Regions from separate parts of the Hydrogenophaga sp. T2 genome, predicted to be linked through region 2. Evidence: predicted binding sites of a transcription regulator. Region 2 holds the regulator's gene; each other region holds the start of a gene.
What was found. The regulator FNR, encoded in region 2, switches genes on or off when oxygen is low (the NO sensors DNR and NnrR bind a similar motif). The targets are predictions, from matches to a motif close to TTGATNNNNATCAA.
Positions count from the first base shown of each region.

Region 1: a site for FNR is predicted at 2,508-2,521, ahead of WDZ95_RS07490 (hemerythrin domain-containing protein). Genes of this name have one in related genera too.
Region 3: a site for FNR is predicted at 2,530-2,543, ahead of WDZ95_RS06455 (OmpW/AlkL family protein). Genes of this name have one in related genera too.
Region 4: a site for FNR is predicted at 5,002-5,015, ahead of WDZ95_RS17055 (hemerythrin domain-containing protein). Genes of this name have one in related genera too.

Region 1 is NZ_JBBHZJ010000003.1:88,668-95,674, forward strand. Features, by position in the region: gene WDZ95_RS07475 (mandelate racemase/muconate lactonizing enzyme family protein) at 1-1,058, shown strand, start outside; gene WDZ95_RS07480 (Bug family tripartite tricarboxylate transporter substrate binding protein) at 1,091-2,092, shown strand; gene WDZ95_RS07485 (hypothetical protein) at 2,103-2,456, opposite strand; gene WDZ95_RS07490 (hemerythrin domain-containing protein) at 2,558-3,004, shown strand; gene WDZ95_RS07495 (AMP-binding protein) at 2,953-4,503, opposite strand; gene WDZ95_RS07500 (alpha-hydroxy acid oxidase) at 4,649-5,803, shown strand; gene WDZ95_RS07505 (SIMPL domain-containing protein) at 5,808-6,527, opposite strand; gene WDZ95_RS07510 (Y-family DNA polymerase) at 6,635-7,007, shown strand, end outside.
Region 2 is NZ_JBBHZJ010000004.1:195,380-202,386, forward strand. Features, by position in the region: gene WDZ95_RS11020 (hypothetical protein) at 1-8, opposite strand, end outside; gene aceA (isocitrate lyase) at 127-1,458, opposite strand; gene WDZ95_RS11030 (hypothetical protein) at 1,589-1,723, opposite strand; gene WDZ95_RS11035 (DMT family transporter) at 1,741-2,679, shown strand; gene WDZ95_RS11040 (sulfite exporter TauE/SafE family protein) at 2,683-3,366, opposite strand; gene hemN (oxygen-independent coproporphyrinogen III oxidase) at 3,369-4,748, opposite strand; gene fnr (fumarate/nitrate reduction transcriptional regulator Fnr) at 4,886-5,605, shown strand; gene WDZ95_RS11055 (hypothetical protein) at 5,590-5,829, opposite strand; gene WDZ95_RS11060 (nitrogen fixation protein FixH) at 5,832-6,116, opposite strand; gene ccoG (cytochrome c oxidase accessory protein CcoG) at 6,134-7,007, opposite strand, start outside.
Region 3 is NZ_JBBHZJ010000002.1:583,585-590,591, reverse strand. Features, by position in the region: gene ahcY (adenosylhomocysteinase) at 1-462, shown strand, start outside; gene WDZ95_RS06470 (TlyA family RNA methyltransferase) at 471-1,232, shown strand; gene metF (methylenetetrahydrofolate reductase [NAD(P)H]) at 1,229-2,059, shown strand; gene WDZ95_RS06460 (septal ring lytic transglycosylase RlpA family protein) at 2,064-2,483, shown strand; gene WDZ95_RS06455 (OmpW/AlkL family protein) at 2,613-3,221, shown strand; gene WDZ95_RS06450 (2Fe-2S iron-sulfur cluster-binding protein) at 3,259-4,365, opposite strand; gene paaD (1,2-phenylacetyl-CoA epoxidase subunit PaaD) at 4,368-4,889, opposite strand; gene paaC (1,2-phenylacetyl-CoA epoxidase subunit PaaC) at 4,894-5,733, opposite strand; gene paaB (1,2-phenylacetyl-CoA epoxidase subunit PaaB) at 5,730-6,026, opposite strand; gene paaA (1,2-phenylacetyl-CoA epoxidase subunit PaaA) at 6,023-7,007, opposite strand, start outside.
Region 4 is NZ_JBBHZJ010000007.1:141,647-148,653, forward strand. Features, by position in the region: gene WDZ95_RS17030 (foldase protein PrsA) at 1-311, shown strand, start outside; gene WDZ95_RS17035 (heparan-alpha-glucosaminide N-acetyltransferase) at 366-1,106, opposite strand; gene WDZ95_RS17040 (alpha/beta fold hydrolase) at 1,109-1,843, opposite strand; gene WDZ95_RS17045 (peptidase U32 family protein) at 1,892-3,859, shown strand; gene WDZ95_RS17050 (hemerythrin domain-containing protein) at 3,869-4,396, opposite strand; gene WDZ95_RS17055 (hemerythrin domain-containing protein) at 4,407-4,952, opposite strand; gene moaA (GTP 3',8-cyclase MoaA) at 5,110-6,228, shown strand; gene mobA (molybdenum cofactor guanylyltransferase MobA) at 6,230-6,856, shown strand; gene glp (gephyrin-like molybdotransferase Glp) at 6,853-7,007, shown strand, end outside.

The DNA.
Region 1 (7,007 bases), on a different contig from region 2:
TCAGCATCGAGACCGACACCGGCCTGGTCGGCACCGGCATGACCGCCATCACCGAAGAAGAGGTCATCGGCAGCATCGTCAACGACATCGCGGCCCACCACCTGGTCGGCATGGACCCGATGCGCCACGAGCAGATCTGGGACCGGCTGTACTGGCTGCTCACGCCGCGCGGCCAGTCGGGCTACGCGAGCCACGCCATCGCGGCCATCGACCTCGCGCTCTGGGACATCAAGGGCCAGGCCCTGGGCCAGCCCTGCTGGCGGCTGCTGGGCGGCGCGCGCGCCGAGGTACCGGTCTACGCCACCTTCGGCTTCGCCTTCTTCGAGCGCGACGAACTCGCCGCGGCCGCCCAGGACTGGGTGGCGCGCGGCTTCACGCGCCTGAAGATGACCGTGGGCCACCACGCGCTGCAGCGGCGCGACGAGCCGCGCCCGCTTGACCAGGTGATCGCCGAGGACGTGCAGCGCATCCGCGCCGTGCGTGAGGCCGTGGGTCCCGACGTGCAGCTCTACATCGACGCCAACTGCAGCCTCGACTACTTCCACGCCCACGCGCTGGCGAAGAAGGTCGAGCCCTACGACATCGCCTTCTTCGAAGAGCCGGTGTCGCACAACGACATTCCCAACCTGGTGAAGCTGCGCGCCAAGACCGGCATCCCCCTGGCCGCGGGCCAGAACGAGGGCCTGGCCTCGCGCTTTCGCGACCTGCTCGTGGCGCAGGCGGTGGACGTGGTGCAGCCCAACGCCTGCATCAGCGGCGGCTTCACGCAGTGCGGCCGCATCGCGGGCATGGCCGCGGCCTTCAACACGCGATTCGCCAACGGCGGCGCCTGGCCGCACCACAACATGCACCTGCACGCGGGCCTGGCCAACGGCTCGCTGGTCGAATACCACTCGGTGGCGGTGCAGTGCTGCGAGCTGGTGTTCGACGACCTGCCCAAGCCCGAGCGCGGCGTGCTGCGCCTGCCCGAGGCACCGGGCCTGGGCTTCAAGCCCAACCCCGAGCGGCTGGCCGAGTACGCGCGCCGGCCGCTTTCGCGCGGCGCCGGCAAGGCCTGAAACGCATTCCCCCAGAACGACAGGAGACAGACATGAACCCGCACACCCCGTCCCGACCGGATGCGCAGCGCCGCACGCTGGTGACCGGCCTGCTCGCGGCCTTCGCCACCGCGGGCCTGGCCAGCCCGGCGCAGGCCCAGGCCTGGCCCACGCGCCCGATCCGCCTCGTCGTGGGCTACTCGGCCGGCGGCGGCGTGGACGCCATGGCGCGCCTGCTCGCGCCGCGCCTGTCCGAGCTGCTGGGCCAGCAGGTGGTGGTCGAGAACCGCACCGGCGCGGCCGGCCTGATCGCGGGCGACACGGTGGCGCGCGCCGCGCCCGACGGCTACACCCTGATGCTCGGCGACAGCTCGCTGCTGATCGCCCAGCACCTGCAGCCGCGCATGAGCTTCGACCCGCTCAAGGCCTTCACGCCCGTGGCCAGCGTGTTCACGCTGCCGCTGATCATCGTCACCAGCAACGACTTCCCCGCGAAGACGCCCGCCGAATTCGTGAAGCTGCTCAAGGAGCAGCCGGGTCGCTACTCGTTCGCCACCTCGGGCGTGGGCACGGTGCACCACCTGGGCTTCGAGATGCTCAAGGGCCAGACGCGCTCCTTCGTGGTCCACATCCCCTACCGCGGCGCGGCGCAGATCGTGCCCGACGTGATGAGCGGCCAGGTGCCGATCGGCGTGGTGAGCGCGGCCTCGGCCATCGCGCAGGCGCGCGCCGGCAAGCTGCGTGCGCTCGCGCTCATGAACCCGGTCAAGCTCGCGGGCGCCGAGGACGTGCCCGCGCTGTCCGACGCCCTGCCCGGCTTCTCGGCCGTGCCGCGTCTGTATGTGCTCGCGCCCACGGGCACGCCCGCGCCCATCGTCGAGCGCCTGAGCGACGCGATCAGGCAGGTGATGGCCGCGCCCGACATCGCGCAGGTGGCGGCGCAGCAGGGCGCGGTGCCGGCCTACCTGGCCGCGGGCCCGATGGCGGCCGAGCTGCCGCGCGAGTCGGCCGCCTGGGGCAAGGTGATCCGCGAGCAGAAGATCTCGAACCAGTGAGGCCGCGGCCTCAGCGGCAGGGCTGGGGCTGCGGCAGCTCCTGGCAGTGACGGAAGGCGTCGGGCTTGAGGCCGCCGCCCACCACGCGGAAGGCGTCGAAGCAGGCCTGGTTCGCGCGGTAGCGGTTCCAGGCCGCGTCGCAGGCGGTGGTGCCGGGCGGCAGCGGGGCGGAGGCCGGCTCGGCGAAGGCGCGGCGCTCGGGCGGGATGTCGATCTTCGGCGTGTAGTGCAGCTGGCCGAAGCGGTCGGTCCAGCGCCAGATGTCGGGCGCGCCCGCGGGCGGCGCATCGGTCGCGGGCGCGGGCGCACCGGCGCCCAGCAGGGCCAGCGCGAACAACAGGAGAGCCAGGGATCGGGTGTGCATGACGCCTGCACTGTACGCCGGCGCGGCGCGCCCGGCCAGACCCGGCGCCGCTTGACCTGGGTCAAGTCCTGCGGTGCTGCACCCCCCTAAGCTGCCGGCCCATGCACCCCACCCACCCCCACCTGCCCGAGGGCATGCGCACCGGCGACGAGCGCATGGACAGCACGCACGACGGCTTCATGGACCTGATGCAGGCGCTGCGCGACACGCCGCCCACCGAGCGACTGCCCGCCTACGACGCGCTGGTGCGCCACACCGAAGCGCACTTCGCGCAGGAGGAGCAGTGGATGGCCGAGCTCGGCCTGCCGCCGCAGAACTGCCACGCAGGCCAGCACGCCAACGTGCTCGAGACCCTGCACGAGGTGGGCAAGCGCGCGCGCCAGGGCGACCTGGGCCTGATCGAGCGCATGCTCGACGCGCTCGACGAGTGGTTTGCGCTGCACGTGGTGGCCATGGACAGCGCGCTCGCCGACGCACTGCGCGCGCACGCGGCCGCTCAGCCCGAGGCCGCGCGTTCCCGCAGTTCGGTCTTGAGCACCTTGCCGTAGTGGTTCTTGGGCAGGGCCGACAGGAACACGTAGCGCTTGGGCCGCTTGAAGCGCGCGATGTGCGCGAGGCAGTGCGCGTCCAGCGCGGCCGCATCCACGACCGCACCCACGGTCGCACCCGCCGCGGCCGAGCCCTGCGGCACCACGAAGGCCACCACCGACTCGCCCCACTCGGCGTCGGGCGCACCCACCACCGCCACCTCGGCCACGCCGGGCGCGGTGAGCAGCACCTCTTCCACCTCGCGCGGGTAGATGTTGGAGCCGCCGCTGATGATCAGGTCCTTGCTGCGGTCCTTGAGCGTGAGGAAGCCGTCGGCGTCGAGCGCGCCGAGGTCGCCGGTCCAGAGCCAGCCGCCGCGCAACGCCGCGGCCGTGGCCTCGGGGTTGCGCCAGTAGCCCGCCATCACGGTGTCGCCCTGCACCAGCACCTCGCCGATCTCGCCGGGCGGCAGCGGCTCGCCGTCGGGGCCGGCCACGCGCACGCGCACCGGCGTCTGCGCCACGCCCACCGAGGCGATGCGCTCGGCGTGCCGCGGGTGCGCCGCGTCGGCCAGCACCGCGCGCGACAGCGCCGTGCCCGTCATCGGCGTTTCGCCCTGGCCGTAGATCTGCACGAAGCGCGGGCCCATCACGCGCAGCGCGCGCTGGATGTCGGCCGCGTACATGGGCGCGCCGCCGTAGACGATGGTCTTGTAGGCGCGCGCGCAGTCGCTCACCGACAGGCCCTGCGCCTCGGCGTGATCCACGATGCGCTTGACGATGGTGGGCGCGGCGAACAGCGATAGCGGCCCGAGCGCCAGGCCCAGCGCATGCAGCTCGGCGGCATCGAAGCCGCCCGAGGCCGGCACCGCGTGGCGGGCGCCTGCCATCAGGTGGGGAATGGCGTAGATGCCCGCGCCGTGCGACATGGGCGCGGCATAGGCGATCACGTCGTGCGCGGCGATGGGGTCGACGTCGTTGAAGTAGGTCAGCCCCATGGTCATGAGGTTGCGGTGCGTGATCATCACGCCCTTGGGCCGGCCGGTGGTGCCGCTGGTGTAGAACAGCCAGGCCGTGTCCTCGGGCCCGCGCTCCACGATGGGCGCGCCCTCGCCGCCCTCCAGCAGCGCCGTGGCCTCGGCCGATTCGGCGTCGATCACGGGCACGCCGGGCAGCGCTTCGCCCGCGGGCCAGACGTCGCGCGTGACGAAGGCGATCGAGGCCTGGGCGTTGTCGGCGATCCAGCGCACCTCGGCCGGGTGCAGCTTGGCGTTCACCGGCACCACCACCGCACCGGCCCACCAGGCGCCGAACAGCAGTTCGAGGTAGCGCGGGTGGTTGCGCATGAACAGCAGCACGCGCTCGCCCGGCTGCACGCCGCGTGCGCGCAGCGCCGCCGCCAGGCGGGCCGCGCGCGCGGCCCATTGCGCCGCGCTGGCGCTGCAGCGGCAGCCGTCGAACAGGGTGGGCCGATCGGGCGCGCGCCGCGCGTCGCGCGCCAGCAGGTGGGCCAGGTTCATGGGGCTTGTCTCCTCGTGGTCGCGGCATGGTAGCCGCGGCTCTGAAAATCTTTCACGCCGCGCTGTCGCACATTCACGTGCCCGGGCGGGGGCGGCTCGCTACCATCGCGCGCATCGTCCGAACAAGCGCCCGAGGAGACCTGGCATGACCGTGATCACCACCATCGAAGACCTGCGCGTGCTGGCGCAAAAGCGCGTGCCGCGCATGTTCTACGACTACGCCGATTCGGGCTCGTGGACCGAAGGCACCTACCGCGCCAACGAGTCCGACTTCCAGAAGATCAAGCTGCGCCAGCGCGTGGCCGTGAACATGGAGAACCGCAGCACGCGCACCACGATGGTGGGCGTGGACACGGCCATGCCGCTGGCGATCGCGCCCACCGGCCTCACGGGCATGCAGCACGCCGACGGCGAGATCCTCGCGGCGCGCGCAGCCCGCAAGTTCGGCATCCCGTTCACGCTCTCCACCATGAGCATCTGCTCGATCGAAGACGTGGCGCAGCACGCCGGCGAGGGCTTCTGGTTCCAGCTCTACGTGATGCGCGACCGCGCCTTCATCGAGCGCCTGATCGACCGCGCCAAGGCCGCGAACTGCGGCGCGCTGGTGCTCACGCTGGACCTGCAGATCCTGGGCCAGCGCCACAAGGACCTCAAGAACGGCCTGTCGGCGCCGCCCAAGCTCACGCTGGCCAACCTGATCAACATCGCGAGCAAGCCGCGCTGGGCGCTGGGCATGCTGGGCACGAAGCGGCGCCAGTTCGGCAACATCGTGGGCCATGTGCAGGGCGTGACCGACATGGCCAACCTCGGCGCCTGGACCGCGCAGCAGTTCGACCCCAAGCTCAACTGGGGCGACGTGGCGTGGATCAAGGAGCGCTGGGGCGGCAAGCTGATCCTCAAGGGCATCCAGGACGTGGAAGACGCCCGCATGGCGGTGGCCAGCGGCGCCGACGCGCTGATCGTGAGCAACCACGGCGGCCGCCAGCTCGACGGCGCGCAGAGCAGCATCGAGGCGCTGCCCGCGGTCGTGGCCGAGGTGGGCTCGAAGATCGAGGTGCACATGGACGGCGGCGTGCGCAGCGGCCAGGACGTGCTCAAGGCGCGCGCGCTGGGCGCACGCGGCTGCTACATCGGCCGCGCCTTCCTCTACGGCCTGGGCGCCATGGGCGAAGCGGGCGTGAGCAAGGCGCTCGAGATCATCCACAAGGAGCTCGACCTCACCATGGCCTTCTGCGGCCACACCAACATCGAGACGGTGGACAAGTCCATCCTGCTGCCGGGGACCTACCCGACGGCCTGAGGCCTCAGCGCAGCTCGTACACGAAGGTGCTCACCACGCGCAGCCGCTTCACGCGCGAGCCGTTGCTGTCGTGCTCGTTGCCGTCGGCGCCGCTGATGCTGATCACGCCCTGATTGGCCACCTTCAAGGGCCCCAGCTGCGCCCCCGCCTCGGCCGCGAACTTCTCGGCCTGCTCGCGCGCGTTGCGCGTGGCCTCGCTGAGCAGCGGGGCCTTCACGTCGTTGAAGCCGCGCAGCTGGTAGGCCGGGCCGGTCTGTCCCTCGCCGCTGATCTGCACGCCGGCCTGGATCAGCGGATCGACCGCGAGCGACGCGGCCTGCACCTCGGTCACCCGCGCCGACTTCACCAGCACCTGCCCCGTGCCGTTGAAGCGCAGCGGCTGCTGGCCACCGCCGTACTCGCGCGCGAACAGGTCCTGCACGGCCAGCGGGCGCACCTCGATCTCGTCGTCCTTGAAGCCGCGCGCCTTGAGAAAGGCCACCACCGCATCGCGGTCGCCGGCCAGCGCCTTCTGCACTTCGCCGAAGGCATTGCCGCCGCGGCGAAACGTGAGCGTCCAGATCGCGAAGTCGCTCTCCACGTCCTTCTCGGCCAGGCCTTTGACGGTCACGCTGCGGTCGGCGAGCCGGAAACGCTCCAGGCCCTGGCCGATGGTGAAGCCGGCCAGCGCCACGCCGGCGCCCACCAGGGCCGCCGCGAGCAATCGGGTGAGGGGATGGGTCATGGGGTCCTCCGCATCGGGCCGACCACGGGTGCAATCGGCATACCCGGGCATGGTAAGCGGGCTACGATCGCGGCGTGACCCTGCCGCGCCGCATCGCCCACCTCGACATGGACGCCTTCTTCGCGTCCGTGGAGCTGTTGCGCTACCCGCAGCTCAAGGGCCTGCCGCTGGTGATCGGCGGCGGCCGCCGGCGCGAGTCCGAGATGTTCGAGCGCCTGCGCGTGGCCTACCCCGAGACCGACTGGGGCCCCGATTCGCTCGACCGCATTCCGGTCGATTTCTTTCCGCTGCTGCGCGACTACGTGGGCCGCGGCGTGGCCACCACGGCCACCTACGCCGCGCGCCAGTTCGGCGTGGGCTCGGCCATGGGCCTCATGAAGGCCGCCAGGCTCTGCCCGCAGGCCATCCTGCTGCCGGTGGATTTCGACGAGGTGCGCCGCCTCTCGCGCACCTTCAAGCGCGTCATCACCGAGATCGCGC
Region 2 (7,007 bases):
AGTTTCATGGGGCGCGAGTCTGCCCGTTTGCAGGCCGAACGGGTGTTCGCAGTTGTTTCGCCCGCCCAAAAAAATGCCGCCCCGAAGGGCGGCTTTGTCTCCTCAACCTTGACGGTCGGATCCGGCTCAGTGGAACTGCTCTTCCTCGGTCGAGCCGGTCAGCGCTTTCACGCTCGACGAGCCACCCTGGATCACGGTGGTCACGTCGTCGAAGTAACCCGCGCCCACTTCCTGCTGGTGCGACACGAAGGTGTAGCCCTGCTCGCGCGCCTTGAATTCGGGCTCCTGCACCATCTCGGTGTAGTGCTTCATGCCTTCGCCGCGGGCATAGGCGTGGGCGAACTGGAAGGTGTTGAACCAGTTGATGTGGATGCCGGCCAGCGTGATGAACTGGTACTTGTAGCCCAGCGCCGACAGCTCGTCCTGGAACTTGGCGATCGTCTTGTCGTCGAGGTTCTTCTTCCAGTTGAACGAGGGCGAGCAGTTGTAGCTGAGCAGCTTGCCCGGGCTCTTGGCGTGCACGGCCTGCGCGAATTCGCGCGCGAAGCCCAGGTCGGGCGTGCCGGTTTCGCACCACACCAGGTCGGCGTAGGGCGCGTAGGCCACACCGCGGCTGATGGCCTGCTCGAGGCCATTCTTCACGCGGTAGAAGCCTTCCTGCGTGCGCTCGCCGGTCAGGAACGGCTTGTCGTTGGCGTCGTGGTCGCTGGTGATGAGGTTGGCGGCCTCGGCGTCGGTGCGGGCCAGCACGATGGTGGACACGCCCATCACGTCGGCGGCAAAACGCGCGGCGATCAGCTTCTCGATGGCTTCTTGCGTGGGCACGAGCACCTTGCCGCCCATGTGGCCGCACTTCTTCACGGCCGCCAGCTGGTCTTCGAAGTGCACGCCCGCGGCACCGGCGGCGATCATGTTCTTCATGAGCTCGAAGGCGTTGAGCACGCCGCCGAAGCCAGCTTCCGCGTCGGCCACGATCGGCAGGAAGTAGTCGATGAACTCGGCGCTGCCCGGCTCGATGCCGCGGCTCCACTGGATCTCGTCGGCGCGCTTGAAGGTGTTGTTGATGCGGCGGACCATGGTCGGCACCGAGTCGTACGCGTAGAGCGACTGGTCGGGGTACATGGTTTCGCTGGTGTTGCCATCGGCGGCGACCTGCCAGCCCGAGAGGTACACGGCTTCCAGGCCGGCCTTGGCCTGCTGCATGGCCTGGCCCGCGGTGATGGCACCGAAGGCGTTCACGTAGCCCTTCTTGGCGCCGCCGTTGATCTTTTCCCACAGCTTCTCGGCACCGCGCTTGGCCAGGGTGTGCTCGATGTTCATGCTGCCGCGCAGGCGCACCACATCGGCGGCGCTGTAGCCGCGCTTGATGCCTTTCCAACGGGGGTTCGTCGCCCAGTCTTTCTCCAGGGCTTCGATCTGCTGAGCGCGGCTGAGCTGCTCGGTGAGGGATTGGGGCATGGAAACTCTCCTTGGGTTGGTGAAAACGGAGGCCTCGCTGCGGGATGCAAGGGCGGTGCCTGTGCCACCACTGTATGTCTTATAGAAGACCCGCAAGAGCTCTTGTGTCTTATATAAGACAAATATTTTTTCATTGAAAATCAAAGGCAAACAAGCTCGATTTTTCAATGCGGAATCCAGTTTCCCATATCAAGAAATTTTTGCGCGGCGCAGCATGACGACGGTTCACGATATGAAAAGCCGATTCCTCATCGCGAAAGCCCATGCCCGGCCTGAGGCATCATGCGCACCTCCTCCGTGCAAGCCGCTCCCTCTGTGACCTCCCTTCAACGCGCCACGGCCTACGCCAGCCTGGGCCTGAGCATGGCGCTCGTGGGCAGCTACGTCGCGCTGTCCAAGCCCCTGGTGGCCGTGTTCCCCGTGTTCCTGCTCGCCTGGTTGCGCTTTGGCATCGGCGCCGTGGCCATGGCGCACTGGCTGCGCAAACCCGCCGACGAACCACCGATCGCGCCGCGCACGCGCGTGCTGCTGTTCCTCGAGTCCTTCCTGGGCAACTTCCTGTTTTCCGTTTGCATGCTGTTCGGCGTGAGCATGACCACCGCGGTCGCCGCGGGCGTGGTGATGTCGTCCATCCCGGCGGTGGTTGCAATCCTGAGCTGGGTCTTCCTGCGCGAGCGCATCGGGCGGCGTACCGCCGCGGGCATCGCCTGCGCGGCGCTGGGCATCGGCTTGTTCTCGCTCGACAAGGGTGGCGCGGGCGCGGCGGTGGACGGCGGCCGCGCCCTGTGGGGCAACCTGCTGGTGTTCGCGGCCGTGGTGTGCGAGGCCTCTTACGTGGTGATCGGCAAACGCCTCACCGAGGGCCTGGGGCCCAAGCGCATCTCGGCGCTGATCAACCTCTGGGGCCTGGCGCTGGTCACGCCCATGGGGCTCTGGGCCGCGCTCGCGTTCGACTTCAGCGCCGTGGCGGCGCCCGTGTGGCTGCTGCTGGTGTTCTACGGCCTGGCAGCCAGCGTGTGGACCGTGTGGCTCTGGATGACCGGCCTCAAGACCGTGCCCGCCTCGCAGGCCGGCGTGTTCACCGTGATGCTGCCGATCAGCGCCGCGCTCATCGGCGTGCTGTTCATGGGCGAGCGGCTCACGCCGCTGCAGTTGCTGGCTTTCGGCATCGCGCTGCTCGGGCTGCTGCTGGCCACCCTGCCCTCGCGCGCGCCGCGCTGAGGCTCAGGCCGCCCCGGGCGCGCACCACAGGCCGCTCGGCTGGGTGATGCCCATCCACAGCGCCCAGCCCGAGGCCAGCATCAGCACCAGCCCGGCGAGGCGTATGCCCATGCCGCCGCTGCGCCAGTCGCCCAGGCGCAGCAACAGCCAGGGCCCGGCCAGCAGCGACACCGAGGTGCCGAGCGCGAACAGCGCCATCACGCCCGCACCTTCGAGGGCATTGGCGCTCAACGCCGCCACCAGCAGCGCCGAATACAGCAGGCCGCACGGCATCAGCGCCCAGCCGAACCCGAGCACGTAGGGCGCGCGCGGCCCGAGCGCGGCCATGGCCGGGCGCGCCTTGCGCCATACGCCCTGCCCGAGCCGATCGACCCAGGCCGGCTGGCGCGCCTGCCACAGCAGCACGGCGCCCAGCAGCAGGGCCGCCACATGGAACATGGTCCACACCGGGCGCAGCACGGCGCTGTGCTCGCCCACCCAGGCCAGACCCTGCACCGAGCCGCCCGCGAGGGCGCCCATGAGCGCATAACCCGCGATCCGGCTGCCCTGGAAGGCCAGCAGGGCCTGCGTGCTGCGCGGCGCCGCGGCGCGTGAAATGCCGGCGCAGGCCGCGCCGCACATGGCCACGCAGTGGGGTCCGCCCACGAGGCCCATGAGCAGTGCGGTGATGGCCAACGAACCCGTCATGCTCAGAGGATGCGCGAGAACCGGGCCCGGTCCTGGTCCACCTGCAGGTGGCGGTCGAAGACCATCGCGATCGCGCGCACCAGGTACCAACCGCGCTCGGTCACGTGCACGCCGGCGTCGTCGATGCGCACCAGGCCCTGTTCGGCGAAGTCCTCGAGCTGCTCGAGCTCGCGCGCGAAATAGCGGCGGCTGTCCACCAGGTGGCCCTGGTCGATGGATTCGTACAACAGCACGCCCTGGCACATGATGGACATGATGACCGCGCGGCGCATGAGGTCGTCGCGCGAGAGCGCGAGGCCGCGCACGATGGGCAGCCGCCCCTGGTCGAGCAGGTCCACGTACTCATCGAGCGTCTTGGCGTTCTGGCTGTAGGTCGCGCCCACGCGGCCGATGGCCGACACGCCGAGCGCGATCAGGTCGCAGTCGGGCTGGGTGCTGTAGCCCTGGAAGTTGCGGTGCAGCCGGCCCTGGCGCTTGGCCACGGCCAGCGCGTCGTCGGGCAGCGCGAAGTGGTCCATGCCCACGTAAACGTAGCCCGCCTCGCCGAGCGCGTCGAGCGAGGCCGAAAGCATGGCGAGCTTGTCGGCCGCACCGGGCAGTTCGGCCGACACGATGCGCCGCTGCGGCTTGAAGCGCGCAGGCAGGTGCGCGTAGCCATACAGGGCCACGCGGTCGGGCCGCAGTTCGGCGAGTTGCGCCAGCGTGCGCCGGAACGACTCGGGCGTCTGCAGGGGCAGGCCGTAGATCAGGTCCACGTTCACCGATTCGAAACCGATGCGGCGCGCCGCGGCCATGAGCTCGAACACCTGCGAGGCGGGCTGGATGCGGTGCACGGCCTTCTGCACCGCGGGGTCGAAGTCCTGCACGCCGAAGCTCAGGCGGTTGAAACCCAGGCGCTGCAGCGTCTGCAGGCGCGTGGCGTTCACGGTGCGCGGATCAACCTCGATCGAGTACTCACCACCCGGCACCAGCCGGAAGTGGCGCTTGAGCATGGCCATCAGGTCTTCGAGCTCGGCGTCGGACAGGAAGGTGGGTGTGCCGCCGCCCAGGTGCAGCTGGGACACCGACTGCCCCGAGCCCAGGTGCTCGATCTGCAGCTCGAGCTCGCGCGAGAGGTGACGCAGGTACTCGGCGCCGCGCGAATGGTGTTTGGTGATGACCTTGTTGCAGGCGCAGTAGTAACAGACCGATTCGCAGAAGGGCACGTGCACGTAGACCGACAGCGGCAGCGCGAGCGAGCCCGCGCGGCGCTGCTCCAGGGCCTGGCGGTAGTCCTGCTCGGTGAAGGCTTCGACGAAACGGTCGGCCGTGGGGTACGAGGTGTAGCGAGGCCCCGGCACGTCGTAGCGCTTGAGCAGGTCGTCGGAAATGGCGTGGCTCACGGAAGACTTTGGTGATGTAGACGGGCCCACTGTGCCCCAGGGCCTGTGGGGAAGGTTTGATCCGCGTCAATCGCACGCGCCGAAACGGTGTCTCTAGGGGTATGCTCGGGCTTGTTGAGGGAAATCATCACATGCTTATGGACGTCCATCGCATCAAAGTGGCCTGTTCGGGCTGCAATCTGCGCGAGTTGTGCCTGCCCATGGGTCTCAACCCCGACGAGATGGACAAGCTCGACCACCTCGTCTCCACGCGCAAGCGCATCAAGCGCGGCGATGCGCTGTTCTCCGCGGGCGACAGCTTCACCTCGCTCTATGCCGTGCGCTCGGGCTTCTTCAAGACCCGCGTCACCAGCCCCGACGGCCGCGACCAGGTCACGGGCTTTCAGATGGCGGGCGAGATCATCGGCCTCGACGGCATCGTCAACGACCGCCACTCGTGCGACGCCGTGGCGCTCGAAGACGCCGAGGTCTGTGTGATGCCCTTCGACGAGGTCGAGGCGCTGTCGCGCGAGTTCACCACGCTGCAGCACCACGTGCACCGCATCATGAGCCGCGAGATCGTGCGCGACCACAGCGTGATGCTGCTGCTGGGCAGCATGCGCGCCGAGGAGCGCCTCGCGGCCTTCCTGCTCAACCTGGTGCAGCGCCTGCAGGCGCGCGGTTTTTCGCCGTCCGAGTTCAACCTGCGCATGACGCGCGAGGAGATCGGCAGCTACCTGGGCATGAAGCTCGAAACCGTCAGCCGCACGTTCTCGAAGTTCGTCGACGACGGCGTGATCGAGGTCAAGCAGCGCTACGTGCACATCAAGGACACCGAGGCGCTGCGGCGCATCGTGAACCCTCAGACCTGCGGCTGATCCTCGGCCGGTGCGACCAGCACCGCGGTGAGCGCCCCCGCGACCGCGATGACGGCCCAGAAAACAAAAAAGCTCACCGTGTAGACCGCGGCGCGCGACCACTCCAGCGCCTGGCCGTGCCAGTGCAGCTGGCCCGGGTCGACCAGGGCGAACACCAGCATCTCGAGCACCCCGGCCAGCAGGAAGGCCGGCCAGGCCACCGCCATCCAGCGCCGCACGTTCATGCTCAGGGCTCCCGTGCCACCGGGGAGGCGGCGTGGTTGCGCGCCTGGTGCGCGGGTTGCAGCTTGATGAGCGCTGCTTCGCGCTCGGCGCCCTGCAGCGCACGGGCCTGCTGCAGCGTGGCCTCGTACTCGCCCTTGTCGATCACGGGGTCGGCGCCGTGGACGGCGATGACGGCGGTGGCGATGGCCGCCACCACCACGGCCAGCGGCCCGCCCACGACCAGCCACATGGGGCCCACGCGCCACCAGGGCACGGGGTGGGTGACAGCGTTCGGTTCGGCGTTCATGGTTTTCTCCTGGACATTCAGCGGGGCACGAGGAAGGTGGTCTTCTCGCGCACCTGCAGGCCGGCCTCCTGCGGCGCGCTCACGTCGAAGACGATGGGGTGCGAGCCGCTGCCGGCCGCGCCCGGCGGCAACTGCACCCGCGCGGCCACTGAGCGCACCTCGGCCGGGTCGACCTGCACCAGCGCGTCGGACGCGAGTTCGATGCCCGGCAGGCCTTCGACCCGGACGCGGTAAGTCTGAGGGGCTTCGGTGGCGTTCATGATCTGCAGCCGGTAGACATTCTCGATGCGGCCCTGCCCCACCTCGCGCGCCAGCGCGCCGCGGTCGCGGATCACGTCGACCTTGAGCGGCACACGCAGCGCCAGGCTACCGAGCACCGCGAGCGTGATCGCGGCCAGGATGCCCCCGTACACCAGCACGCGCGGGCGCAGCGCGCGGCGCAGCATCTGCGCACGGCTCCATCCCTCGGCCAGCCCGTTCTGGGTGGTGTAACGGATCAGCCCGCGCGGGTAGCCCACCTTGTCCATCACGTCGTCGCACACGTCGATGCACGCGCCGCAGCCGATGCATTCGTACTGCAGGCCCTTGCGGATGTCGATGCCCGTGGGGCAGACCTGCACGCACAGCGTGCAGTCCACGCAGGCACCCAGGCCCAGGGCCTGGGGATCGGCCTTCTTGCTGCGCGCCCCTCGCGGCTCGCCACGCCGGGCGTCGTAGGTCACGATCATCGTGTCCTTGTCGAACATCGCGCTCTGGAAGCGCGCGTAAGGGCACATGTACTTGCACACCTGCTCGCGCAGGAAGCCGGCATTGCCATAGGTGGCGAAGCCGTAGAACAGCACCCAGAAGGTCTGCCAGGGCCCGAGCGCGAACGCGGCCACCAGCCCCGCG
Region 3 (7,007 bases), on a different contig from region 2:
GACGTCATCACCTACGCGCACATGGCCGCCATGAAGGACCAGGCCATCGTCTGCAACATCGGTCACTTCGACAACGAGATCCAGGTGGCGCAGCTCGAAGAGAAGTGCCAGTGGGAAGAGATCAAGCCGCAGGTGGACCACGTGATCTTCCCCGACGGCAAGAAGATCATCCTGCTCGCCAAGGGCCGCCTGGTGAACCTGGGCTGCGGCACGGGCCACCCCAGCTTCGTGATGTCCTCGAGCTTCGCGAACCAGACCATCGCCCAGATCGAGCTGTTCGCCCACAAGGACGCCTACGACATCGGCAAGGTCTACGTGCTGCCCAAGCACCTGGACGAGAAGGTGGCGCGCCTGCACCTGAAGAAGGTCGGCGCCATGCTCACCGAGCTGACCGACGATCAGGCCGCCTACATCGGCGTGCCCAAGCAAGGCCCCTACAAGCCCGACACGTACCGGTATTGATCGCGGCCGTGCGTGCCGACCAGTTGCTGGTCGAGCGCGGACTCGCGGCGTCGCGCTCGCAGGCCCAGCGGCTGATCGCCGCGGGCGTGCGCTGGCGGCTCGGGGCGGGGCAGGCCTGGAGGCCCGTCGCCAAGAACGGCGAGCTGCTGTCCCCGCTGGCCGAGCTGGAACTGTCCGACGCCGCCGAGGCGCGCTACGTGTCGCGCGGCGGCTTGAAGCTCGAAGGCGCGCTCGCGCACACGGGCTTCGCGGTGCAGGGCTTGCGCGCGCTCGACGTGGGCCAGAGCACCGGCGGCTTCACCGACTGCCTGCTGCAGCGCGGTGCCGCGCAGGTGGTGGGCGTGGACGTGGGCAGCGGTCAGCTGCATGCGCGCCTGCGCAGCGACCCGCGCGTGATCGCACTCGAACACACGAACGCGCGCGGGCTCGACGCCGACGCACTGCGCGCGGCCGGCGCCGAGCCGCCGTTCGACCTGATCGTGGGCGACCTGTCGTTCATCTCGCAGACGCTGGTGTGGCCGGCCCTGCTGCCGCTGCTGAAAGCGGGCGGCCACGGGCTGGTGCTGGTCAAGCCGCAGTTCGAGCTGCAGCCCGGCGACATCGGCAAGGGCGGATTGGTGAAAGACGCGGCCAGCCACGCGCGGGTGCGCGCGCGCATCACCGACGCGCTGCAAGGCCTGGGCCTGCAGCTGCTCGACTATTTCGACAGCGCCATCGCCGGCGGCGATGGCAACCGCGAGTACTTCGTCTTCATTCGGAAACCGGCATGAACCTGCCCATCAGTTTCGAGTTCTTCCCGCCCAAGACGCCCGAAGGCGCCGAGAAGCTGCGCGCCGTGCGCCAGCAGCTCTACGTGCGCCAGCCGCTGTTCTGCTCCGTCACCTATGGCGCGGGCGGTTCGACACAAGAGGGCACCTTCGGCACCGTGCGCGACATCCTCGCCGAGGGCGTGGATGCGGCCTCGCACTTCTCGTGCATCGGCGCCACGCGCGCTTCGGTGCGCGCGCAGCTCGCGCAGCTCAAGGCCATGGGCGTGAAGCGCCTGGTGGCGCTGCGCGGCGACCTGCCCAGCGGCTACGGCCTGGGCGGCGAGTTCCAGTACGCGAGCGATCTCGTGGCCTTCATCCGCGCCGAGACCGGCGAGGACTTCCACATCGAGGTCGCGGCCTACCCCGAGGTGCACCCGCAGGCCAAGTCGCCCGAGGCCGACCTCAAGGCCTACGTGACCAAGGTGAAGGCCGGTGCGCACTCGGCGATCACGCAGTACTTCTACAACAGCGACGCGTATTTCCGCTTCGTCGACGACGCGCACCGCCTGGGCGCCGAGGTGCCGGTGGTGCCGGGCATCATGCCCATCACGAGTTCGGCGCAGCTGCTGCGTTTCTCCGACGCCTGCGGCGCCGAGATCCCGCGCTGGATCCGGCTGCGCCTGCAGGCCTACGGCGACGACACCGCGTCCATCAAGGCCTTCGGCCTCGACGTCGTGACCGACCTCTGCGACCAGCTGCGCAACGCGGGCGTGCCGGGGCTGCACTTCTACACCATGAACCAGAGCGTGGCCACGCTCGAGATCCTGCGCCGCCTCGACGGCCACTGACGCCATGCCCCGGCACCGCCTGCTCGCGCTCGTGCTGGTCGCCACCCTCGCCGGGTGCGCGACCGGGCCCGCGCCGCGCGACGCCAGCGGTGCGCCGGCCGTGGCGGTCGACGAGGCCGAGGTGATCGAGCGCGGCATGGCCTCGTGGTACGGCGATCGCCACCACGGCCGCCGCACCGCGAACGGCGAGGCCTTCGACATGAACGCGCTCACCGCGGCGCACCGCACGCTGCCCTTCGGCACGCGCGTGCGCGTGCTCAACCCGGCCAACGGCGCGTCGGTGGTGGTGCGCATCAACGACCGCGGCCCTTATGCGCAAGGCCGCATCATCGACCTCAGCCGCGCCGCGGCCGAGCGCCTGGGCCTGCTGCGTGAGGGCGTGGGCGCGGTGCTGCTGTTGCCCACCGACGACGCGCGGCCTTGACCTGCGTCAAACCCCGGCAGCGCTGCGGATTCGGGAGCGCGCGCGCTTGATCTGACGCAAGCGCGCGCCAGCGGGCGACTTCTGTAATGCGTGTGGGGACTGTTCCCCGGCATCGCAACACACAAGATCATGAAACCGCATCACATCGCCGCGGCCGTGGCGGTCACGGCCGGCCTTCTCGCCTCCGGCGCCGCCCTGGCGCAGGACTTCAACGCCGGCACCGTGCTCGTGCGCGCGCGCGCCGTGCACCTGGACAGCGCCAACAAGGACAGCACCGGCCTGGGCCTGTCGATCGACAACAAGGCCCTGCCCGAGGTGGACTTCAGCTACTTCTTCACGCCCAACATCGCGGCCGAGCTGATCCTCACCGTGCCGCAGAAGCAGCACGTGTATTCGAACGGCACCGAGATCGGCACGCTCAAGCACCTGCCGCCCACGCTCACGCTGCAGTACCACTTCCACACCGACAGCGGCATCAAGCCCTACGTGGGCGCGGGTCTGAACTACACGCGCTTCAGCTCGGTGAAGCTGCTGGGCGGCGCGGCCGACATCGACCGCAACAGCTGGGGTCCGGCGCTGCAGGTGGGCGTGGACATCCCGCTGGCGAAGAACCTCTACCTCAACGTCGATGTGAAAAAGGCGTACATCAAGACCGACGTGAGCGCCGGCGGCACCAAGGTCGGCAGCTTCAAGGTCGACCCGCTGCTCGTGGGCGTGGGCCTGGGCTGGCGCTTCTGAGGCCCGATGCCGCCGGGCCCCGGCCCGGCGGCGTGCTTCAACGCTCGTCGTAGCTCACCACGAGCGCATCGCTCGTGGGCCGGGCCTGGCAGCTCAGCACGAAGCCCTGGTCGGTCTCCCAGGGTTCGAGCGTGAAGTTCTTGTCCATGGCCACGCTGCCCTGCATGACCTTGGCGCGGCAGGTGCAGCACACGCCGCCGCGGCACGACCAGGGCAGGTCGAGCCCGGCCTCGAGCGCCACGTCGAGCACGTGCTGGTCGCGGCCCATGCGCAGCGCGTGCGGCTTGCCGTCGAGCACCACGGTGAGGGCCACCTCGCCCTCGCTGGCGTCGGCGTGGCCGAGCTGCACCTGTTCGCGCTGCGCGCGCGGCAGGGCGTCGAGCGCAGGCGAGCTGAAGCGCTCGGTGTGGATGCGCTCGGGCTTCACGCCCGCGCCGAGCAGGGCCTGCTCGGTCGCCTCGATCATGGCCTCTGGGCCGCAGATGAAGACCTCGTCCATGCTGGGCACGGGCAGCAGCGCGGCGATCAGCGCGCGCACCTTGTCGCCGTCGATGCGGCCTTCGAGCAGCGGCACCTCCTGCGCCTGGCGCGAGAGGATGTGGACCAGCGTGAGCCGGTCGCGGAAGCGGTCCTTCAAATCCTGCAGCGCTTCATTGAACATCACGCTGGCCATGCGGCGGTTGCCGTAGACCAGGGTGAACTTGGCCGTGGGCGATTCTTCGAGCGTGCTGGTCATGATGGACAGGATGGGCGTGATGCCCGAGCCCGCCGCGAAGCCCACGCGGTGGATCGCGCGCGGGCGGTGCACGGTGAAGCGGCCATCGGGCGGCATGGCCAGCAGCGTGTCGCCGGCCTTGAGCTGCGTGGCCGCCCAGTTGCTGAACACGCCGCCTTCGACCGGGCGGATGCCCAGCGTGAGCTCGCCCTTGTGCGTGTACACGCTGCGCGGGCTGCTGATGGAGTAGCTGCGGCGCACGTCCTGGCCGCCGATGAGGGCGCGCAGCGTGAGGAACTGGCCCGGCTCGAAGGCGAAGGCGCTGCGCTGTTCGGGCGGCACGGCCAGCGTGACGGCCACCGAGCCCGCGGCCTCGGGGCTCACGCGCGCGACGGGCAGTTCGACGAATCCGCGGGGGCTGGTGCTCATGGTCAGTAGGGCTTGAAGAGGTCGAAGGGTTCGAGGCAGTCGAGGCAGCGGTAGAGCGCCTTGCACGCGGTCGAGCCGAAGGGCGAGGTTTCGGTGGTGTGGGTGGAGCCGCAGCGCGGGCAGGGCACGGGCTGGGTGGCGGCGCGGCGCGCGAAGGTGACCACCTTGTCGCTGCCGTGCGCGGCGCGGCCGTTGGGCGGCGCGATGCCGTAGGCGCGCAGCTTCTCGCGCGCTTCGGGCGTCATCCAGTCGGTGGTCCAGGCCGGCGCGAGCTGCGTGACCACGCGCGCTTCGAGGCCGGCCGCGGTGAGCGCGGCGCGGATGTCGTCCTCGATCTGCCCCATGGCCGGGCAGCCGCTGTAGGTGGGCGTGATGACCACCTCGGTGACGCCGTCGGCACCGCTGCGCACCTCGCGCAGGATGCCGAGTTCGCTCAGGCTCACCACCGGGATCTCGGGATCGCTCAGGGGCGCAAGGGCCGCGTGAACGGCGGCCAGCGGATCGGTGCGCAGCGCCGCGTTCATGGCCTCACCAGACGGCCGCGGGGTGCTCGCGCGCCAGGCCCTGCATCTCGGCGAGCACAAAGCCCATGTGCTCGGAGTGCACGCCGTGTCGGCCCTGCGTCACGTAGCCGCCGCCGGCGGGCCGCTTGAGCGTGGCCTCGGCCACGGCCTCGTCGACCAGGGCGTCCCAGGCGGGCTTGAGCGCCGCGAGCGCCACGCCCGTGCCGTTGGCCACGGCCGCGGCTTCGGCGGCGTCGCCGATCCAGAATTCCTGCGTGTAGGGCAGCAGGTGGTCGAGTGCGGCCTGCGTGCGCGCCCGGCTGTCGTCGGTGCCGTCGCCCAGGCGCACCAGCCAGTCGCCCGCGTGGCGCAGGTGGTAGCGCACCTCCTTGAGCGATTTGGCTGCGATGCCCGCGAGCTGTGTGTCGGCGCTGTGCTGCAGGCGTTCCCACCACAGCGCCATGAGCGCGGCGTAGAGGAAGTTGCGCACCGTGGTGGTGGCGAAGTCGCGGTCTTGCCGCGCGGGGCCCGCGAGCGGTCCGTGGTGCGGCAGTTCGAGCAGCGTGAAGTTGCGGAACTCGTGCGCGCCGCGGAAGTACGCAAGCGTGTCTTCGCTGACGCCGCCGTCCACGCGCGCGCCCTGCAGGTGCGCGAAGCGCTGCGCCTGTTGCGGGTCGGCGTTGATCTGCGCGGCCGCGTGCTGGTAGAGCAGCCGCGCCTGGCCCAGGTGGTCGAGCGCGTGGTTGGCGAGCGCCAGGTCCTCTTCGAGAATGGGGCCGTGGCCCGCCCACTCGGCGTTGCGCTGGCCGAGCAGCAGCGCGTTGTCGGCCAGGTGCAGCAGGTGATCGACCGGCGCGGCGCTCACATGTGCCCCACTTTCTCGGGGATCTCGTAGAAGGTGGGGTGGCGGTAGATCTTGTCGGCCGCGGGATCGAAGAACGCGTCCTTCGAATCGGGCTCGCTGGCCGTGATGCTCGCCGAAGGCACGACCCAGATGCTCACGCCTTCCTGGCGGCGCGTGTACACATCGCGCGCCATCTGCAGCGCGTGTTGCGCGTCGCTCGCGTGCAGGCTGCCGCAGTGCTTGTGCTCCAGGCCCTGCTTGCTGCGCACGAACACCTCCCACAGCGGCCATTCCTTCAAAGCGGGGGTGCTCATGCGGCCTCCTTCAATTGGCGTTGCTGTTGCTTGCGCGCGTGGGCCAGCGCGGCTTCGCGGACCCAGGCGCCGTCTTCCCAGGCCTTCACGCGCGTGGCCAGGCGCTCCTTGTTGCAGGGGCCGTTGCCGTTGACGACCTGCCAGAACTCGTCCCAGTCGATGGCGCCGAAGTCGTAATGGCCGCGTTCGGCGTTCCACTTGAGCTCGGGGTCGGGCAGGGTCACGCCGAGCACCTCGGCCTGCGGCACGGTGGCGTCGACGAACTTCTGGCGCAGCGCGTCGTTGCTGATGCGCTTGATGCCCCAGCGCATGCCTTGCACGCTGTTGGGGCTGTTGTCGTCGGGCGGGCCGAACATGGCCAGGCACTTCCACCACCAGCGGTTCACCGCGTCCTGCACCATGGCCTTCTGCTCGGGGGTGCCCTGCATCATGGTCAGCAGCGATTCGTAGCCCTGGCGCTGGTGGAAGCTTTCTTCCTTGCAGACGCGGATCATGGCGCGCGCATAAGGCCCGTAGCTGCAGCGGCACAGCGGGATCTGGTTCATGATCGCCGCGCCGTCGACCAGCCAGCCGATCACGCCCACGTCGGCCCAGTTCAAGGTGGGGTAGTTGAAGATGGAGCTGTACTTGGCGCGGCCGCTGTGCAGCGCGTCGAACATCTGGTCGCGGCTGGTGCCCAGGGTCTCGGCCGCGCTGTAGAGGTACAGGCCATGGCCGCCTTCGTCCTGCACCTTGGCCAGCAGAATGCTCTTGCGCTTGAGGCTCGGCGCGCGGCTGATCCAGTTGCCCTCGGGCAGCATGCCCACGATCTCGCTGTGCGCGTGCTGGCTGATCTGCCGCACCAGGGTCTTGCGGTAGGCCTCGGGCATCCAGTCGCGCGGCTCGATCTTGCCGTCGGCGTCGATCACGGCGTCGAAATGGGCCTGCAGCGCGGCGTCCGCCTCGCTGGCCACGGGCTGCAGGGTCGCGGCGGGCGGGCCG
Region 4 (7,007 bases), on a different contig from region 2:
AGTTCGAAGACGTGGCCAAGAAGGAGTCGAAAGACCCGGGCTCGGGCGCTAACGGCGGTGACCTCGACTGGGCCCCGGCCGCCAACTACGTGCCCGAGTTCTCCGAGGCCATGATGAAGCTGCAGAAGGGCCAGATGACCGACGCCCCGGTGAAGAGCCAGTTCGGCTGGCACGTGATCCGCGTCGACGACGTGCGCGACGCGCAGCTGCCGAGCTTCGAGGAAGTGAAGCCCCAGCTCAAGCAGCAGATGACGCAGCAGAAGCTGCAGCAGTACCAGCAGGACCTGCGCGCCAAGGCCAAGATCCAGTAAGGCCCCGGCGGCACCCGAAAAGGCGAGGCAAGGCCCTCGCCTTTTTTCATGGGCTCAGCGCCACAGCCACAAGGCGCTGCCGATCAGGCCCATGAGCACCGGCTGGTGCAGCAGGTAGTAGCTCAGGCTCCAGCGGCCCCAGGTGGCCATGCCCCGGCCCACCGCGCCGCCCTGCCCGCTGCCGCCGAGCCAGCCGGGCCGGTGCGTGAGCACCCAGCGGCCGCTCCCCAGGCCCCACCAGACCAGGCCCATCCAGGGCAGCAGCGGCACGTAGTCTTCGGTGAAGGGCTTGCGGCTGATGAAGCCCAGCACATTGGGGCCGCGCTCGTTGAGCACGGCCAGTGCGGGCCACTGCGCCATCGCCCAGGGCGCGAACCACGGCAACGCGAGGGCGATCGCGCCCAGCGGCCACAACCAGCGGCCCCAGCCGGCCGTGAGCCGCGCGATCACCAGCATCACCGCGATGCCGTGCAGCACGCCGAAGTAGATGAAGCTCTTGGGAAACACCACCCACGAACCCAGGCTCACCAGCAGCGCCGCGCCCGCCACCTGCGCCCAGCGGCGCCAGAAGCGCGGCCAGCCCTGGCCCTGGTGCAGCGCCACGGCTTGCGACAGGCCGGCGGTGAACAGGAACAGGCTGACGATGGCCGCGCGCTGTGTGGTCCAGAACGGGTCGCCCAGCATGTCCTGCCGGATCAGGCCGAAGTGGTCGAGGTCGAAGCACACGTGGTAGACCGTCATCCACAGCAGCGCGATGGCGCGCAGCCGGTCGATGCGGTCGTAGCGCAGCGCCATGCTCACGCGCCGCGCGCGATGGTCAGCAGGTGCGCGGCCAGGGCCGCTGGCTCGCTCACCATGGGGTCGTGGCCGGTGGCCATCTCGATCAGGTGCCAGCCCGGCTCGCGGCGCACGCGCTCGCGCGAGGCCGCGATGGTGGCCAGCGCGGGCGCGGTGCAGTCGATGAAGGTGCGCGGCACGCGGGCCACGGCGTCGGCGTCGAAATCGAGCGGCTGGTCGTAGAGCCGGAAGGGCTGCGGCGTCTGGCGGCGGTTCACCCAGGCACGGTCCTCGCCGCGCAGGCCGAACACCTCGGCGTCGGGCGGCGGAAAGTGCAGGCCGCCGCTGGCCTGGGCCGAGGCGGCACGTTGGGCGCGCGTCTCGGGCGTGCGCGGGCTGCTCCAGCTGTCACCGGGGTATGGCAGCACCGCGTCCAGGTAGACCAGGTGGCGCAGCACGCCGGGCGCCGCGGCCTGGAGCCGGTCGGCCGCGCCCGTGACCACCATGCCGCCGTAGCTGTGGCCCACCAGCACCACGCGCTGCAGTTCCTCGGCCTCGATCAGGCCCACCACGTCCTGCACGTGGGTGTGCAGGTCGATGGCGGGCGACATCAGGTGGGCGCGCTCACCCAGGCCGGTGAGCGTGACGGCGTGCGCCTCGACGCCGCCCTCGCGCAGCAGCGGCAGCACGCGGCGCCAGCACCAGGCGCCGTGCCAGGCACCATGGACCAGAACGATGGACGTGGCGGCGTTCATGCGGCTTCTCCCCGAAAATACGGTACCCCGCATTCTGCCCGCCTCCCCATGCTGCCCCACCAGATCGAGCTGCTCTCCCCCGCCCGCACCGCCGACATCGGCATCGAAGCCGTCAACCACGGCGCCGACGCGGTCTACATCGGCGGCCCCTCGTTCGGCGCGCGCACTTCGGCCGACAACAGCGTGCAGGACATCGCGCGGCTGGCGAAGCACGCGCACCGCTTCGGCGCGCGCATCTACGTCACGGTCAACACCATCCTGCGCGACGACGAGCTCGAGCCCGCGCGCCGGCTGATCCGACAGCTCTACGACGCCGGCGCCGACGCGCTCATCATCCAGGACATGGGCCTGCTCGAGCTCGACCTGCCGCCGATCCAGCTGCACGCGAGCACGCAGACCGACATCCGCACCGTGGAGAAGGCCGTGTTCCTGCAGAACGCGGGCCTGTCCAAGCTGGTGCTCGCACGCGAACTCACGCTGCCGCAGATCCGGGGCATCTACGACGCGCTCGACGCCGATCGCTGCATCGTCGAGTTCTTCATCCACGGCGCGCTGTGCGTGGCCTACGGCGGCCAGTGCTACGTGAGCCATGCCCAGACCGGCCGCAGCGCCAACCGCGGCGACTGCTCGCAGGCCTGCCGCCTGCCCTACGAGGTCAAGGACAGCCAGGGCCGCATCGTGGCGCACGACAAGCACGTGCTCTCGATGAAGGACAACAACCAGAGCGACAACCTGCGCGCGCTGATCGACGCGGGCGCGCGCAGCTTCAAGATCGAGGGCCGCTACAAGGACCTGGGCTACGTCAAGAACATCACCGCGCACTACCGCCGCCTGTTCGACGACCTCCTCGAGGAGCGCCCCGAGCTCGGCCGCGCTTCGTCGGGTCGCTGCACCTTCAGCTTCACGCCCGACCCCGACCAGAACTTCAACCGCGAGTTCACCGACTATTTCGTCAACGGCCGCCGGGAGGACATCGGCGCTTTCGACACGCCCAAGAACCCGGGTCGCCCGATCGGCTGGGTGACGCAGGTGGGGCCGAACTGGGTCGAGCTGCAGTGCGACGACCCGGCCACCGTGATCCACAACGGCGACGGCCTGTGCTACCTGGACCTGCACCGCGAGCTCGTGGGCCTGCAGATCAACCGCGCCGAGCCGCAGGCCGAAGCAGGCCGCTTCCGTGTCTACCCCAAGGACGCCCTGGAAGGCCTGCGCCACTTGAAGCGCGGCACCGTGGTCAACCGCAACCGCGACATGGACTGGGTGCGCACGCTCGACAAGAAATCGGCCGAGCGCCGCATCGGCGTGTGGATGAAGCTCGCGCGCACCGCCGACGGCCTGCGCCTGGAGCTGACCGACGAAGACGGCCACACGGGCCATGCCGAACTGGCCTGCGCGCTGGAGCCCGCGCGCGACGCCGTGCAGGCGCACCAGAAGCTGCGCGAAGCGCTGGGCCGGCTGGGCGAGACCGTGTTCGCGCCGATCGACATCGCGCTGGCCTTCGACGAGCCGCTGTTCGTGCCGGCCTCGCTGCTCAATCCGCTGCGCCGCGACGCGGTGGCCGCGCTCGAAGCGGCACGCGCCCGCGCCTTCACCCGGCTGCCGCGCGGCGTGCCGGTGGAGCCGCCCGCGCCCTACCCCGAAGACACGCTGACCTACCTCGCCAACGTCTACAACCACAAGGCGCGCAACTTTTATGCGAAGCACGGCGTGAAGGTGATCGCCAGCGCCTACGAGTCGCACGAAGAGGCCGGCGAGGTCAGCCTCATGATCACCAAGCACTGCGTGCGCTTCTCGTTGAGCCTGTGCCCCAAGCAGGCCAAGGGCGTCACGGGCGTTCAGGGCACGGTGCGCGCCGAGCCGCTCACCATCACGCACAACAACGAGAAGCTCACGCTGCGCTTCGATTGCAAGCCCTGCGAGATGCACGTGGTGGGCCGCATCAAGCCCGCGGTGATGCAGGCCGTGCCGGCCAGCCCCATCACCTTCTACCGCCAGCGCCCGGCCGCCACGGCCTGAGCGCGCGGCTCAGACGTAGGGCGCGGGCTGCGGCGCGTGCCGCAGGTGCAGCGACAGGCCCAGCGCGGCCAGGTGGTTGCCGTTGCGGCCCAGGATGGCCTGGGCCAGCGGCAGGAAGTCCAGTTCCTCGAACAGGGCGTGCGCCTGGTACTCGTTGACCAGCCGGTGCACGTCGGCCGTATCGAGCTCGCTGTCCTGCCCCTTGGCCACGCGGCGCAGGTCTTTCTCCATCGACTTCCACAGCGCTTCGAGCTCGCGGTGCTGCTGCGTGAGCCGCTGCACCATGGTCTGCACGCGCGCCTGCTCGTCGCCCGGCTCGGCGCTGGCGAGCACGGCGGGAAAGAGCTCGCGCTCCTCGTCCATGTGGTGCTCGAAGACCGCCTCGCGGAAGAAGGCGAGCGAGCGCTCGGCCAGCGTGCGCGCACGCGCCGCGGGTTCGAGCAGTTCGGGCAGTTCGTTGAGCTCGTGCAGCCGGCGCACGATGCCGGTGTGGCAGTGCCGGAAGCCGGTCAGCGGGTCGTCGGTGGTGGCGTTCATGGGGGGCTCCTCAGGCGGCGCAGTGCAAGGGCCATTCGGGCGCGTGGCGCTGGTGCAGCGCCAGGGCCAGCGCAGCGGCGCCGCTGCCGCTGCGCTCCAGGATGTTCTCGGCCATGGGCAGGAACACGGCCTCTTCGAAGCGCGCGTGCGACTCGTACTCGGCCGACAGGCGTCGGAGGTCGTCGAGTTCGATGCGGCTGGCGCAGCCGGTGACGCCGCGCACCAGCTCGCGCTCGACCGAGGTCCACAGGGCCTCGATGGCGCGGTGCTGGGCGGTGAGGCGTTCGATCACGGCCTGCACGTGCATGCGCTCGGCCCCGGGCGTGGCGCTGGCGAGCACGGCCGAGAACAGGTCGCGCTCTTCTTCCACGTGGTGCTCGAAGATCGCGTCGCGCGCGGCGTTGAGCGAGCGCTGGGCCACGCTGCGGGCCCGCGCGATGGCGGCCACCAGCTCGGGCATTTCGTCGAGCTTCTGCAGGCGTTGGGCGATGCCGGCGTGGCAGCTGGCGTACTTGGCCGACGGCGAGTCGGCAATGGGCGTGTCGTGTGGGTTCATGGGTTCTCTGGCGGTCGGGCCAGTCTAGGCGGGCGCGCGGCGCACGGGCTTGATGCAGGTCAAGCGAGGCCGATCGAGGCGCCGACAGGGAAATCCCCCATGCGGCCGGGGGTGTCGCGGGGGCGGTCCTCCAGGGGGTATCACCCATAATCGCGCCATGTCCGAACGCGTGATTCCCCTGATCGACCAGCGCCTGCGCTCGCGCGCGGTGGCGGTGCCCGCGCGGGCCATTGCCGCCACCGGCCTGCTCGGCGACGCCCTGGGCCGTCCGCTGCGCGACCTGCGCATCAGCGTGACCGACCGCTGCAACTTCCGCTGCAGCTACTGCATGCCCAAGGAAGTCTTCGACAAGGACTACCAGTACCTGCCGCACAGCGCGCTGCTGAGCTTCGAGGAGATCACGCGCGTGGCGCGCCTGTTTGCGGCGCACGGGGTGCAGAAGATCCGCCTCACCGGCGGCGAGCCGCTGCTGCGCAAGAACCTCGAGATCCTGGTGGAACAACTGGCCGCGCTGCGCACCCCCGAGGGCCGGCCGCTGGACATCACGCTCACCACCAACGGCTCGCTGCTCAAGAAAAAGGCCGCGCAGCTCAAGGCCGCGGGCCTGCAGCGCGTCACGGTCAGCCTCGACGGCCTGGACGACGCCGTTTTCCGCGCCATGAACGACGTGGACTTTCCCGTGGCCGACGTGCTCGAAGGCATCGCGGCCGCGCGCGCCGCGGGCCTGGGCCCGATCAAGGTCAACATGGTGGTCAAGCGCGGCACCAACGATGACCAGATCCTGCCCATGGCGCGCCACTTCAAGGGCACGGGCGTGGTGCTGCGTTTCATCGAATACATGGACGTGGGCGCCACCAACGGCTGGCGCATGGACGAGGTGCTGCCCAGCGCCGACGTGGTGCAGCGCATTGCGCGCGAGCTGCCGCTTGTGCCGCTGGAACCCTCCGCGCCCGGCGAGACCGCCGAGCGCTGGGGCTATGCCGACGGCAGCGGCGAGATCGGCGTGATCAGCAGCGTGACCCAGGCCTTCTGCGGCGACTGCAACCGCGCGCGCCTGTCCACCGAAGGCCAGCTCTACCTCTGCCTGTTCGCCAGCGAAGGCCACGACCTGCGCCACCTCATTCGCGGCGGCGCGAGCGACGACGAGCTCTCGAGCGCGATCGCCTCGGTGTGGCAGCAGCGCAGCGACCGCTATTCCGAGCTGCGCGCCACGCTGCCGCCCGACGCCGCAGGCAGCGGCCAGCGCCGCGTCGAAATGTCTTACATCGGAGGCTGAGTTGATCGGCGCACAAGAGATCACCGCGATGGTGCTCGCGGGGGGGCGCGGCTCGCGCATGGGCGGGGCCGACAAGGGCCTGCAGAAATTCAATGGCACACCGCTCGCGCTCAACGCGCTCATGCGGCTGCAGGTGCAGCAAGGCGGCCTGCTCGGCGAGCTCATGCTCAACGCCAACCGCAACCTCGGCGCCTACGAGGCCTTCGGCGTGCCCGTGTGGCCCGACACCCTGAGCGACTACGCGGGCCCGCTCGCGGGCTTTCTCACCGGGCTGGAACGCGCCGAGCTGCCCTACCTGCTCACCGTGCCCTGCGACGTGCCGCGCTTCCCGCTCGATCTGGTGCAGCGCCTGGCCCAGGCCTTCGACGACCCCGCGACCGAGATCGCCATGGTGAGCGCGCCCGAAGACGGCCAGATGCGTGCGCAACCGGTGTTCTGCCTGATGAAAGTGGGCCTGCTCGAAAGCCTGGTGGCCTTCACCCAGGCCGGCGGCCGCAAGATCGACCGCTGGACCGAGCAGCACCGCTGCGTGCTGGTGCCCTTCGACCGGCCCGGCGACGACCCGAACGCTTTCGTCAACACCAACACGCTCGACGAGCTGCACACGCTGGAACAATCGGGGCCATGAGCAGCACCCCGAAGACCCTCGAACAGATCGCCGCCGAACTGCAGGGCTACGACCCGCAGGCGCTGTCGGCCGACCGCGTCAATGATTTCCTGGCCCGCCTGGTCGAGCCCATCACCGAGGCCGAGACCGTGGGCATCTTCGATGCCCTGGG